DNA from 3 places in the Thermostichus sp. MS-CIW-30 genome. Region 2 is predicted to be linked to each of the others. Evidence: riboswitches for the same ligand, from Rfam matches in the RefSeq annotation. Region 2 holds a riboswitch; each other region holds the start of a gene.

Region 1 (3,270 bases), on a different contig from region 2:
AGTCCGCCTCACCTCCAACTGCTGCAGTTGGATTTCTTGGAGTTCCAGTTCTATTTTCAGAGTGGCGACCTGCATCTGGAGTTGGCGAAGTTTTTGGTTGAGCTCTGGCTCTGGTGTGGGTTTTGCCGACTCAGGGCTTGGGGAAGAAGGTGATGACAATTCTTGTAGGGGCTGCAACTGTTGGGCCTTGGCCTGCGAAGCTTGATCCTGGTGCTGCTCGCCCTGCAGTCTTACTTGAGTGTGTTCGCTTACTTCGGTTTCAGTTTCCGTCTGCTGCTCAGCTTGATCAAGAATTTGTCGATCGCGGATCTGGGTTTGAGGATCCTCGTCAACCGACTGCAAAGGGAGAGAATCCTCCTCGGGTTGCCGAGGGTTGCCGCCATAATCGGCAGGATCAAAGGGAGACAGGGTCGCCACCAGCGATTCTCGAAAGTCGCTCCAGGAAGCCGACTGCAGACCCATCTGAACCACCTGCCAAACCCCATAGGCAGACCCAATTCCAGCCAGGATCCCAGGGATCCCGGCCAAGGATAAGGAAACCTTGGGCAGGGTGGGCAGGATCTGATCCAGCAGCCCCACCACCAGGGCGAAAACAAAGATCCCGCTCCCCGCGGCAGCGGCACCTGAAACCCAAGAGGAGCGGGAGAGCATCATCGTTTTTTCGTCATCACAACCGCTAGAGCGGGAAAACCAGGTTCAAAAATGGCCTGTCTGCACTCAGTTTATCCCGCCAGCAGCCTCTGTTTCCCTCTTAGGGCACCTGCCAAGCCCGTTGGTGGTAGCCCTCTAATTGGGCCCAGGGATCCCCAGCCGCTGCGTGGGTGTGGCCGTGCTGAGGGTGATGGTGAGAATGAGGGTGGTGATGGGATCCGTGCCCGTGATGGTGGTGATGATGCTCGTGAGGATGGTGATGGGTATGCCCAGCTCTGACCTCTGCGCTCACGGCCAGGCGAAACTTGCACAGGTGGCAGTTCATCGGGGTTTGGCCCTGCAGGGCTTCCTGCTCCAGTTGCTGCAGGCTGTGCAGCACCGTATCCACAAGGCCCAATTCCGGCAGCATCAGCCAGTCGATTTCCGGCTGTCGTTGTCGTTGTTTCTCCACTGCCGCCTCGATTTTTTTCACCAACACCCCCGTAAACAGAAAGTAGGGCAGCACGATCACCCGGCGCGGCTGCCAGGACAAGGCCCGCTCCAATCCCACGGGCAGGCGGGGATGGGTAATGCCGATAAAGCAAGTTTCCACAGCGGCAAACCCAGATCCTTCCCAAAGCAACCGGGCCAGTTTACAGGCTTCGGCATTGGCCTCGGGATCGCTGGAGCCGCGACCCACAAACAGGAGCACGGTTTCTGCTTCTGGGATCCGCTGCGGTTGGGCAGCTATCAGAGCAGCCAATCGGTCTCGCAGCAGTTGCAGGATCTCGATGCGGATCCCCAGCGGCCCACCGTAACGAATGCGCAACTGGGGATAGAGGGCCTGCAGGCGATCCAATTCCATCGTCACATCGAACTTGTTGTGGCGGGCCCCAAACAGCAACAGCGGCAGGGCCACGATCTCCTGCCACCCTTGGGCCAAGCACTGCTCTACCCCCTGGGCAATGGTTGGCTGGGTCAGCTCCAGAAAACAAGGGATCACCGGTCGATGGGGAGTGAGGGATTGGTAGACTTGGGCCAACTCCAGAAAGGCTTGCCGCCCTTCAGGGTCGCGGGATCCGTGGCCGATAAGCAATAGGGGCAATGAAGGAGAAGCAAGCTGCCCAACCGAAAGGGGAGGGGAAACACTGAGGGTATTCAACACAAAAAACTCCGTTCCTTGTGAATCGCAAGGGGTACAGGACAACGGCAGGTGGGTGTTCTGGCTGAGGGAGGGATCCCATCACAGTTGCGTCACAGTGGCGGACTTGCACCGCGCTTTCCCCAGTCTGCCTGAGCCTTTTAGGTTAGCTTGCCGCTTGCCATTCACCAAGCTCCCGGGGGGGATGTTCTTGCCTGCCAGAAGATAGCCCTGAGGCATGAGCGGTACGGCAGACTCATGCTCAAAGGGCAGCAAAACTGTTGCCGCGCTAATCCCCCTTGCCCCTGGGAGAGGGCCTAACGCCGGCCCGCTGGTCTGGGGGGCTGAAAGTGTCGCAGGCGCAGGGCATTGGCGACCACCGAAACGGAACTCAGGGCCATGGCTGCCCCCGCCAGCATGGGGTTGAGCAGCCAGCCTGTAAAGGGATAGAGCGCCCCAGCGGCAATCGGGATCCCCAGCGTATTGTAGATAAAGGCGAAGAAGAGGTTCTGGCGGATGTTGTTGAGGGTGGCCCGGCTGAGTTGAATGGCAGTGGCGACTCCCCGCAGATCTCCCGACATGAGGGTAATATCGCTGGCGGCCATTGCCACATCCGTACCCGTAACGATGGCGATCCCCACATCCGCTTCTGCCAGAGCCGGAGCATCGTTAATGCCATCTCCCACCATCGCCACCCGCCGTCGCGGTTGTCTTAGGCTGCGTATGTAAGCGGCCTTCTGATCCGGACGGACTTGGGCAATTACCCGCTGAATGCCTGCCTGCCGGGCAACCGCTTGGGCCGTGGTGGGGTTATCCCCGGTTAGCAGGATCACCTCTAGACCCATCTGTTGCAGCTGTTGCACTGCCTCAGGAGAGGTGGGTTTGAGCGGATCGGCAATGGCCAGCAGCCCCACCAGGCTCTGGGATTGGGCTACGCCGATCACCGTTTTGCCCTGGCTTTCCCAATTCTGAACCCGCTCTGACCAAGAGGGATCCCAAGGGATCCCCATCTCCTGTAGCCAGCTCAGCCGACCGATGCGGATCCACTGGTCTTCCACCCAGGCTTCTGCCCCACTGCCTACCCTTGCCTGAAAGTGCCAGGCAGGAGGGATCACAATTTTTTCGGCTTCGGCTTTCTGCACCACCGCCTGGGCCAAAGGGTGTTCCGAGTGCCGCTCTACTGCCGCTGCCAGGCGCAACACCGTCAGGGGAGAGGAGCCATTAGCCCAAATATCGGTGACGGTAGGGCGACCTTCGGTCAGGGTGCCGGTTTTGTCCAAGACCACCGTGCGCAAGTGGTGGGCCAATTCCAGGCTGTCGGCACTTTTCACCAGGATCCCCAATTCTGCCCCTCGTCCCGTGGCCACCAGGATCGAGGTGGGGGTTGCCAACCCCAGCGCGCAAGGGCAGGCGATGATCAGCACCCCAATCGTGTTCACCAAGGCCAGCGTCAGGTTGTCCGCCAACACCCACCAGAGCACAAAAGTTAGAACTGCCAC
Region 2 (3,270 bases):
GGCAGGGGATTCCCTTCGATGGCATCGTGGCCGACTTGGGGGTGAGTTCGCCGCAACTGGACTGCCCTGAGCGGGGATTTAGCTTTCGCGGAGAGGGGCCGCTGGATATGCGCATGGATCCCAGTACAGCTCAGGAGACTGCCGCCGATTGGGTTAATCATCGCCCGGTCGAAGAGTTGATCGAGATTTTCACCCGTTACGGCGAAGAGCGATTTGCCCGCCGCATTGCCCATCACATCGAGCAGGCTCGTCCCCTCGCCACAACTACCCAGTTGGCCCAGGTGGTTTGGCAGGCGGTACCTCCGGCAGCTCGGCGAGGCCGCATTCACCCGGCCACTCGGGTCTTTCAGGCGTTGCGCATTGCCGTGAACCGAGAACTGGAGGCTTTAGAAACCTTGCTGGCCCAAGCTCCCACTTGGTTGAAACCCGGCGGCAGGTTGGCCGTGATCAGCTTCCATAGCCTTGAAGATCGCCTGGTGAAATGGGCCTTTCGCAGGGATCCCCGTTGGCAGGTGCTCACCCCCAGGCCCTTGTCCCCTTCCGAACTGGAACGGCAACGCAATCCACGGGCCCGCTCTGCCAAACTGCGAGTGGCTGCCCGCAGCAGTCAGATGTAGGTTTAGGTTGGTTCTCCCGCTCTCAAGAGATCGGCTACCGTGAAGCGGACAGCTGTCCTGCTGAGGCCGGGAATCGGGAGAAGGGGGTTGCTATTGGGGGATGCGGGGAACTAGGGTGAAGCGGAACCGGCAGTCCTGCACCGTCGGATCCCTTGGTGTGTGTGAGGTTAAGCCCTATGGTTAGCCAGCCTTTGAACGCAGGTCTTGATCGTCCCAAAAGCCCTCGTCGCCACAGACAGCCTTCTGCTCTGAGCCGACCCCTCTCCGGTACAGTTCAAGCCAGCCGCACCCAGCCTTTGGATTTGAAGTTGAAATCAGCCCATCCTCGCAGCCAACATTCGGCTTGGGCAGAACACCTAGCTTGGTGGAAGCAGATCTCCACAGGGATGGCTATCCTCTCTGGGGTTTCAGTGTTAAGCCTTTACAGTTGGACTGTGCATACCCAAAGCCGGTGGAGCCAGCGTTACCAGGTGTGGCAGCAGATGCAGCGCAACGAACGACAGTTTCTGCTGACTCAAGAATCCATTGCCAATTCTCTGCGGGAAATTGCCGACCGCTCCGAAATGGTGCCGCTGGTACCGGATCGGATGATCGAGGTGCCGATTGCCTCTCCCAGCCAAGTTAAACCGGATCCAGCCCACCAGACGACAGCCCCGCCTGAAATCGAAAAAGCTCCTCTTTTCTACCCGGTTGGGTACTAGTCCAATGAATCCCGTGGACAGCAGCCAAGCCACTGCTCCCCTCTTACTCTCCCAAAGGCTGTGGATTTTGCAAGATCTCAGCGTATCTCTATCCTCCCTATCCTTCAAATTCTTCAAAAGTCAAGGGATCCCTGGGCCTCGCGATCTGGAGTAGCAGCGGGCTATCCTTCAACTGCTTACAAAGCAGTGAAGAAATCTGGCCTAAATGGGATGTGGCCCATCCGAAGCCCTGGGATTGCCGTTGGGATCCCGTTCACCCCTGGAGATGACATCCCCCCTGGCAGGATAGGAACTCCAGAGCAGGGGATGTATGATGCCTAGCACGGCTTTTTCGGAGCAATCGCAGAGAAAGCTGTACCGACAGGTTGTCCTGGGGATCAGCCAGGGCATGTAAAGGGGAAAGTCCGGTGCAAATCCGGCGCTGTGCCGCAACTGTGATGGGCTTGGGCTAGACCCATGCCCTCAGTCAGGATGACCGCCTGCGGTTCTGGCTCGTCTTTCTTCCGCGTCGCACGGAATCAGGAGCTTCAAGAAAGAAAATGAATCCCATTCTAGGTCTCAGCCTGGCGCTGGGGGGTCTTGTTTTGGGGATCCCAGCGTGGGCGCAGCCGGCGGCCTCTTCACCTTCAGCTCAAGAGGTGTTGGAAACCGGTGTTAGCGCCGAGATTTTAAATCAACCCGTCACCACACCTTTTCGCCGTCCTGGTTTGCTGCGGGATTCTTCCCGCCCGGTTTACGTCATTACCCGCCAGCAAATTCGAGAGCAAGGGGCAAGAACGGTTCAGGAGGCCCTGCGCTACCTGCCCGGGATCCTCAGCGACGGCACGGCAGGAACCCAGTTGGGAGCCCTTAGCTCCCAGTTTATGCGGGGAGGACGAACGGCCCAGGTGTTGGTGCTCTTGGATGGCCGCCCCATTAACGACCTGGGCTTTTTTGGCGGGTTCGATCTGTCTCAGATCACTACAGATGTGGTCGAGCGTATTGAGATCTCTCCAGGTGGGGGCTCCACTTTGTATGGATCGGACGCGGTTGGCGGGGTCATGAACATCGTAACCCTGGAGCCAAAGCCGGGATCCGAGACCGTGCTGGAAGCGGCTATCGGCAGCTACGGCCTCAACGAGCAAGGGATCCAGAACCGCGGCCAGGTGCAGGATCTGGGCTGGGTGGTCAGCTATCGCCGTCTGCAGAGCAACAACGACTTTCCTTTTGAAATTAGGCGTTTGGGCAAAGCCGGCAGGCGGGAAAACTCGGCGGTGGAGTACCACAACCTACAAGCCAAACTCACCTGGCAACTGGCAGAAGGCCAGGTCCTAACCGGAAATGCCCTTTATCTCAATAAAGCGTTTCAGGTGCCCGGCAGCACCGAGTTTCCCTCCCCCGATGCAGTGCAAAACACCAACGACCTGCTGTTAGATCTCAGTTGGCTGTGGGATCAAGAGAGGGGATCCCTGCAAGCTAGGGTATTTTTTGACGACCTCAACTATCGCTTCAGCGCCCCACAAAGCCAGGGATCCCGGGATGAGATCTCGCGAACGGGGTGGGGATCCCAACTGCAATACACCTGGAAGGCTGCTGAAAACCTGGAGCTTACTCTAGGAGCAGACTACCGATCCATTTCAGCTCGCAACACCACCTTCTCCTTTGCCAGGGGATCCACCAACGTCAACTATGACAATACCGTGAACCAAGGGGCCCTCTTTGCCCGCCTGGATTACAGGCCACAGCCCAACTTTTATCTCAACTTAGGTGTTCGCCAAGATTCGAGCAATCTGGTCAACGGTTCGGCCACCTCTCCTGCCGCAGGGATCCGCTGGGTTTTGGCAGAAGGCACCACCCTGAGGGCCAATTATGCCGGCAGCTTTCGCACCCCCTTGATCTCAAACTTATTCTTTCGTTTGCGGGGCTTTTTTGAAGTCGACGGCAACCCCAATTTGCGCCCGGAGCGGGGAGAG
Region 3 (3,270 bases), on a different contig from region 2:
CCCCAGAGACTGCACCGTTGCATCCACACCCCAGGACAGCTCAACGCCGATCCCCACCAGGAACAGCAACACCAGCAGGGTGCTCACCGCAGCCCAGTTCAGCCAGCCCCCCCGCCGCAACCCCAAAAAAGTCTCCTGTAGGAGATAGCGGATTTTATTGAGAAATCGGGAGAGAGATTGCATGCTGTTCTCCATCCAACAATCAATGGGCTCAGACCCTTGCCCCCTGGAGCTCAACAGAGCCTGTGGAGAGCAAAATAGGGATCCCGGCAGCCCTCAGCGCAGATCATACAGGCGCCCTCCCTCCATGCGCACCACCCGGTGGCCGGCCCGCTCCACCAGATAGGGGTCATGGCTGGTCATGATGACGTAGCGGCTGCAGAGCCGTTCCAGGAGAAAGCGATCATGACTGATGACCAAAAGCCCCATCTGATGTGCCCGCCCATAGGCCAAGACAGCTTGCCAGATCAGGGCTTGGGTATTGGCGTCGAGCATGGCTGTCATCTCATCTGCAATCAAATAGCGAGTTTGTGGGTTGAGAACCCGGGCGATGACAACCCGCTGCAATTCTCCCCCGCTTAGCTCATGGGGATAGCGGTTGAGCCAACTGGGGGAAATGCCTAAGGTGTGGAGAACCTCTGGCTGGGGAGGAGGCCCTTCCCGCAAGACCTGAGCTATGCGCCAGTGGGGGTTAACGGCCTGCTCTGGATGTTGAAAGACAAGCTGCACTGGACAGTACCCTCGCCGAGGCAAAGGCTGCCCTGTCACACTCACCCGACCTTGGCTGGGGGTAAGGTAGCCCGCCAGCAACTTGGCCAGAGTAGTTTTGCCAAAACCAGAGGGAGCCATCAGCCCTACGACTTCCCCAAGTTCTACTTGAGAGCAATGCAGGGGGGGAGGATGCTTAGAGGATTCCGATGACTTCCTGCAAGACCGCTGGGTGAAAGGTGAGGTCTGGTAGCTCCAAAGGCTGCTGGCTTGGTGATGATTGAAGCACTCTACTCCCGTCTCTGAACTTCGTGATACGATGTAGCTCAGCTATCGGTTCTGACGGGGATCAGCCGCCAGAGGAAACGGGGAAAGAGCAGTGAGAATCTGCCGCTGTCCCGCAGCTGTGATCCGGTTTAGGAGAAGTTCTGCAGCAAATCTCTAGAGTCATTCGCTGCCGATCCAGATCTTGTCCCCCAAAACCGTGTCAGTCAGAATGCCCGCCGATGGTTTTTCTAAACTTCACAACATCTGCGAGGTACAGATGGTAACTGTCTTGGCTTTAGCTCGTTTCTGCTTTCGTTATCCTGAGCATTTTCCCGGCGTTGCTCCCACAAGCTTTCGGTACTCCTCAGCAGTAGAAATAAGTCCAAGAACCCAAGCAAGACTCTGAGCCAGTTGGCCGGGAGAGAGTAAATTTTGGGTGCTGTTGCACCAAGATCTATCAAGATCTATCAAGATCTACAGCCCGCCTACGCGAAGGAAAGAGTGAGATGTCAGGCTTCCTGACTTCAATTGGTGGCTGGCAAGTAGCCACTGCGATCGCTGGCTGCGTTGAGTATCTTTTTTGCGCAAAAGGCAGTGTTTTGTTGGGGTTCCAGAGGCAAGAGAGGAACAGCCGGTTTCTTCCTTGGCGGGCGGGATCCCAGTTGAGGGCGAATTGAACGCAGGAAAATTAGAAAACTCAGTATTTGGGATGGCACACAACATGACTGCACAAACCATGACATTGGGGTATGCCCGCATGGGCAAGCGCCGCGAGCTCAAAAAAGCTTTGGAAGGCTTTTGGAGTGGTGCCCTAGGGTCAGAGGCTCTGCTGGCTACCTTTTGGGATTTGGAGACTCAAGCCTGGCAGACTCAGCTACAAGCTGGGATTGATCACATTGCGGTAGGGGATCAGACTCTCTACGACCATGTACTGGACTGGGCCACCTGGCTGGGGCTGATCCCCTCTCGGTTCCGAGGTCTGTCGGGTTTAGACCGCTACTTTGCCATGGCGCGGGGGCGGGAGGGCCTGCCGGCTTTGGAAATGACCAAGTGGTTTGACACCAACTACCACTACTTGGTACCCGAAATTGAGCCGGAAGCCGATCCCAGTCCTAACTTTGGGGATTTTTTGGAAAGAGTTCGGCGGGCCCAAGGGATCCTAGGGGAGCGCACCAGCCCCGTTGTCCTCAGTCCAGTGACTTTGCTCTGCCTTAGCCAGCGATCTGGGGATCTGCGGGCGGACTTGGAAAAGCTCCTTCCTCTGTACCGGGATCTCCTCCAGGAGTTAAAACAGCTGGGGATCCCAGAAGTCCAGATTCACGATCCCATTTTGGTTACCAGCCAGGGAAGTGGCCTGCGGGAAGCTGTGGAAATGAGCTACCGCCAGTTGGCAACCGCCGGGATCCCTGTCCACTTGGTCACCTACTTCGATGACCTGGGGGAGACTTACCCCTGGGTGGTGCAACTGCCGGTGGCCGGCATTAGCCTTGACTTTACCCGTGGCCACACCCTGGATCTGGTAAGAACCTATGGCTTTCCGGCTGACCAGATCCTAGGTGCTGGCGTAGTGGACGCTCGGAATGTCTGGAAGGTTCAGCCTGAGACCGTCTTGGCCAGCCTGCGGGAGCTGCAGGGGGTAGCTCCCAACCTACGGGTGCAGCCTTCCGCTTCGTTGCAATTTGTGCCCCACGACGCTGCTCTGGAAGCCCAGTTGCCAGAACCCCTCAGAAATGTCCTCAGCTTTGCCGAACAGAAGCTGGCCGAAGTAGCTCTCCTGGCGCGAGCCCTCAACGGCGAAGACACTGCTGCCCAGCAGGCGGAAATCCAGCAGCAATGGCAGAGCTTTGCGCAGTTTAGCCCCCCCAACCCCCAAGTGCGCCAGGCTTTGGCCAACCTCAAGCTCCAGGACTTCGAGCGATTCCTGCCCTACGAGCAGCGCCTAAGTCGGCAGGTTCAGCTACCACCTTTGCCCACCACCACCATTGGCTCCTTCCCCCAAACTCCAGAGGTGCGGCAGTGGCGAGCTAAGTACAAAAGAGGGGAGGTTTCGCAGGCGGAGTACGAAGCAGCCATTGACGCTGAGATTGCCAAGTGCATCCGCATTCAAGAAGAGATTGGCCTGGATGTGTTGGTGCATGGGGAATTTGAGCGCACCGACATGGTGGAGTACTTTGCCCAGAAGCTGGAAGGCTTTGCCTTCACTGAACACGGCTGGGTGCAGAGTTACGGCAGCCGCTGCGTGCGCCCTCCCATTCTCTACGGCGACGTGGTTCGCCCCCAACCCATGACAGTGCG

The links. Region 2 has a riboswitch for cobalamin ahead of ACVWXW_RS02800 (TonB-dependent receptor plug domain-containing protein). Riboswitches for the same ligand answer to the same signal wherever they lie in the genome.
Region 1: it holds a riboswitch for cobalamin, as region 2 does, so the genes downstream of both, ACVWXW_RS06780 (sirohydrochlorin chelatase) here and ACVWXW_RS02800 (TonB-dependent receptor plug domain-containing protein) in region 2, are expected to answer to the same signal.
Region 3: it holds a riboswitch for cobalamin, as region 2 does, so the genes downstream of both, metE (5-methyltetrahydropteroyltriglutamate--homocysteine S-methyltransferase) here and ACVWXW_RS02800 (TonB-dependent receptor plug domain-containing protein) in region 2, are expected to answer to the same signal.

The regions. Positions count from the first base shown of each region.
Region 1 is NZ_JBSRZW010000011.1:47,901-51,170, reverse strand. It holds gene ACVWXW_RS06785 (hypothetical protein) at 1-654, opposite strand, end outside; gene ACVWXW_RS06780 (sirohydrochlorin chelatase) at 752-1,795, opposite strand; cobalamin riboswitch at 1,826-1,961, opposite strand; gene ACVWXW_RS06775 (heavy metal translocating P-type ATPase) at 2,089-3,270, opposite strand, start outside.
Region 2 is NZ_JBSRZW010000004.1:57,653-60,922, reverse strand. It holds gene rsmH (16S rRNA (cytosine(1402)-N(4))-methyltransferase RsmH) at 1-617, shown strand, start outside; gene ACVWXW_RS02805 (hypothetical protein) at 794-1,318, shown strand; cobalamin riboswitch at 1,663-1,815, shown strand; gene ACVWXW_RS02800 (TonB-dependent receptor plug domain-containing protein) at 1,858-3,270, shown strand, end outside.
Region 3 is NZ_JBSRZW010000037.1:7,998-11,267, reverse strand. It holds gene ACVWXW_RS13080 (cell division protein FtsX) at 1-183, opposite strand, end outside; partial or broken gene ACVWXW_RS13075 (ABC transporter ATP-binding protein) at 277-879, opposite strand; cobalamin riboswitch at 1,026-1,230, shown strand; gene metE (5-methyltetrahydropteroyltriglutamate--homocysteine S-methyltransferase) at 1,697-3,270, shown strand, end outside.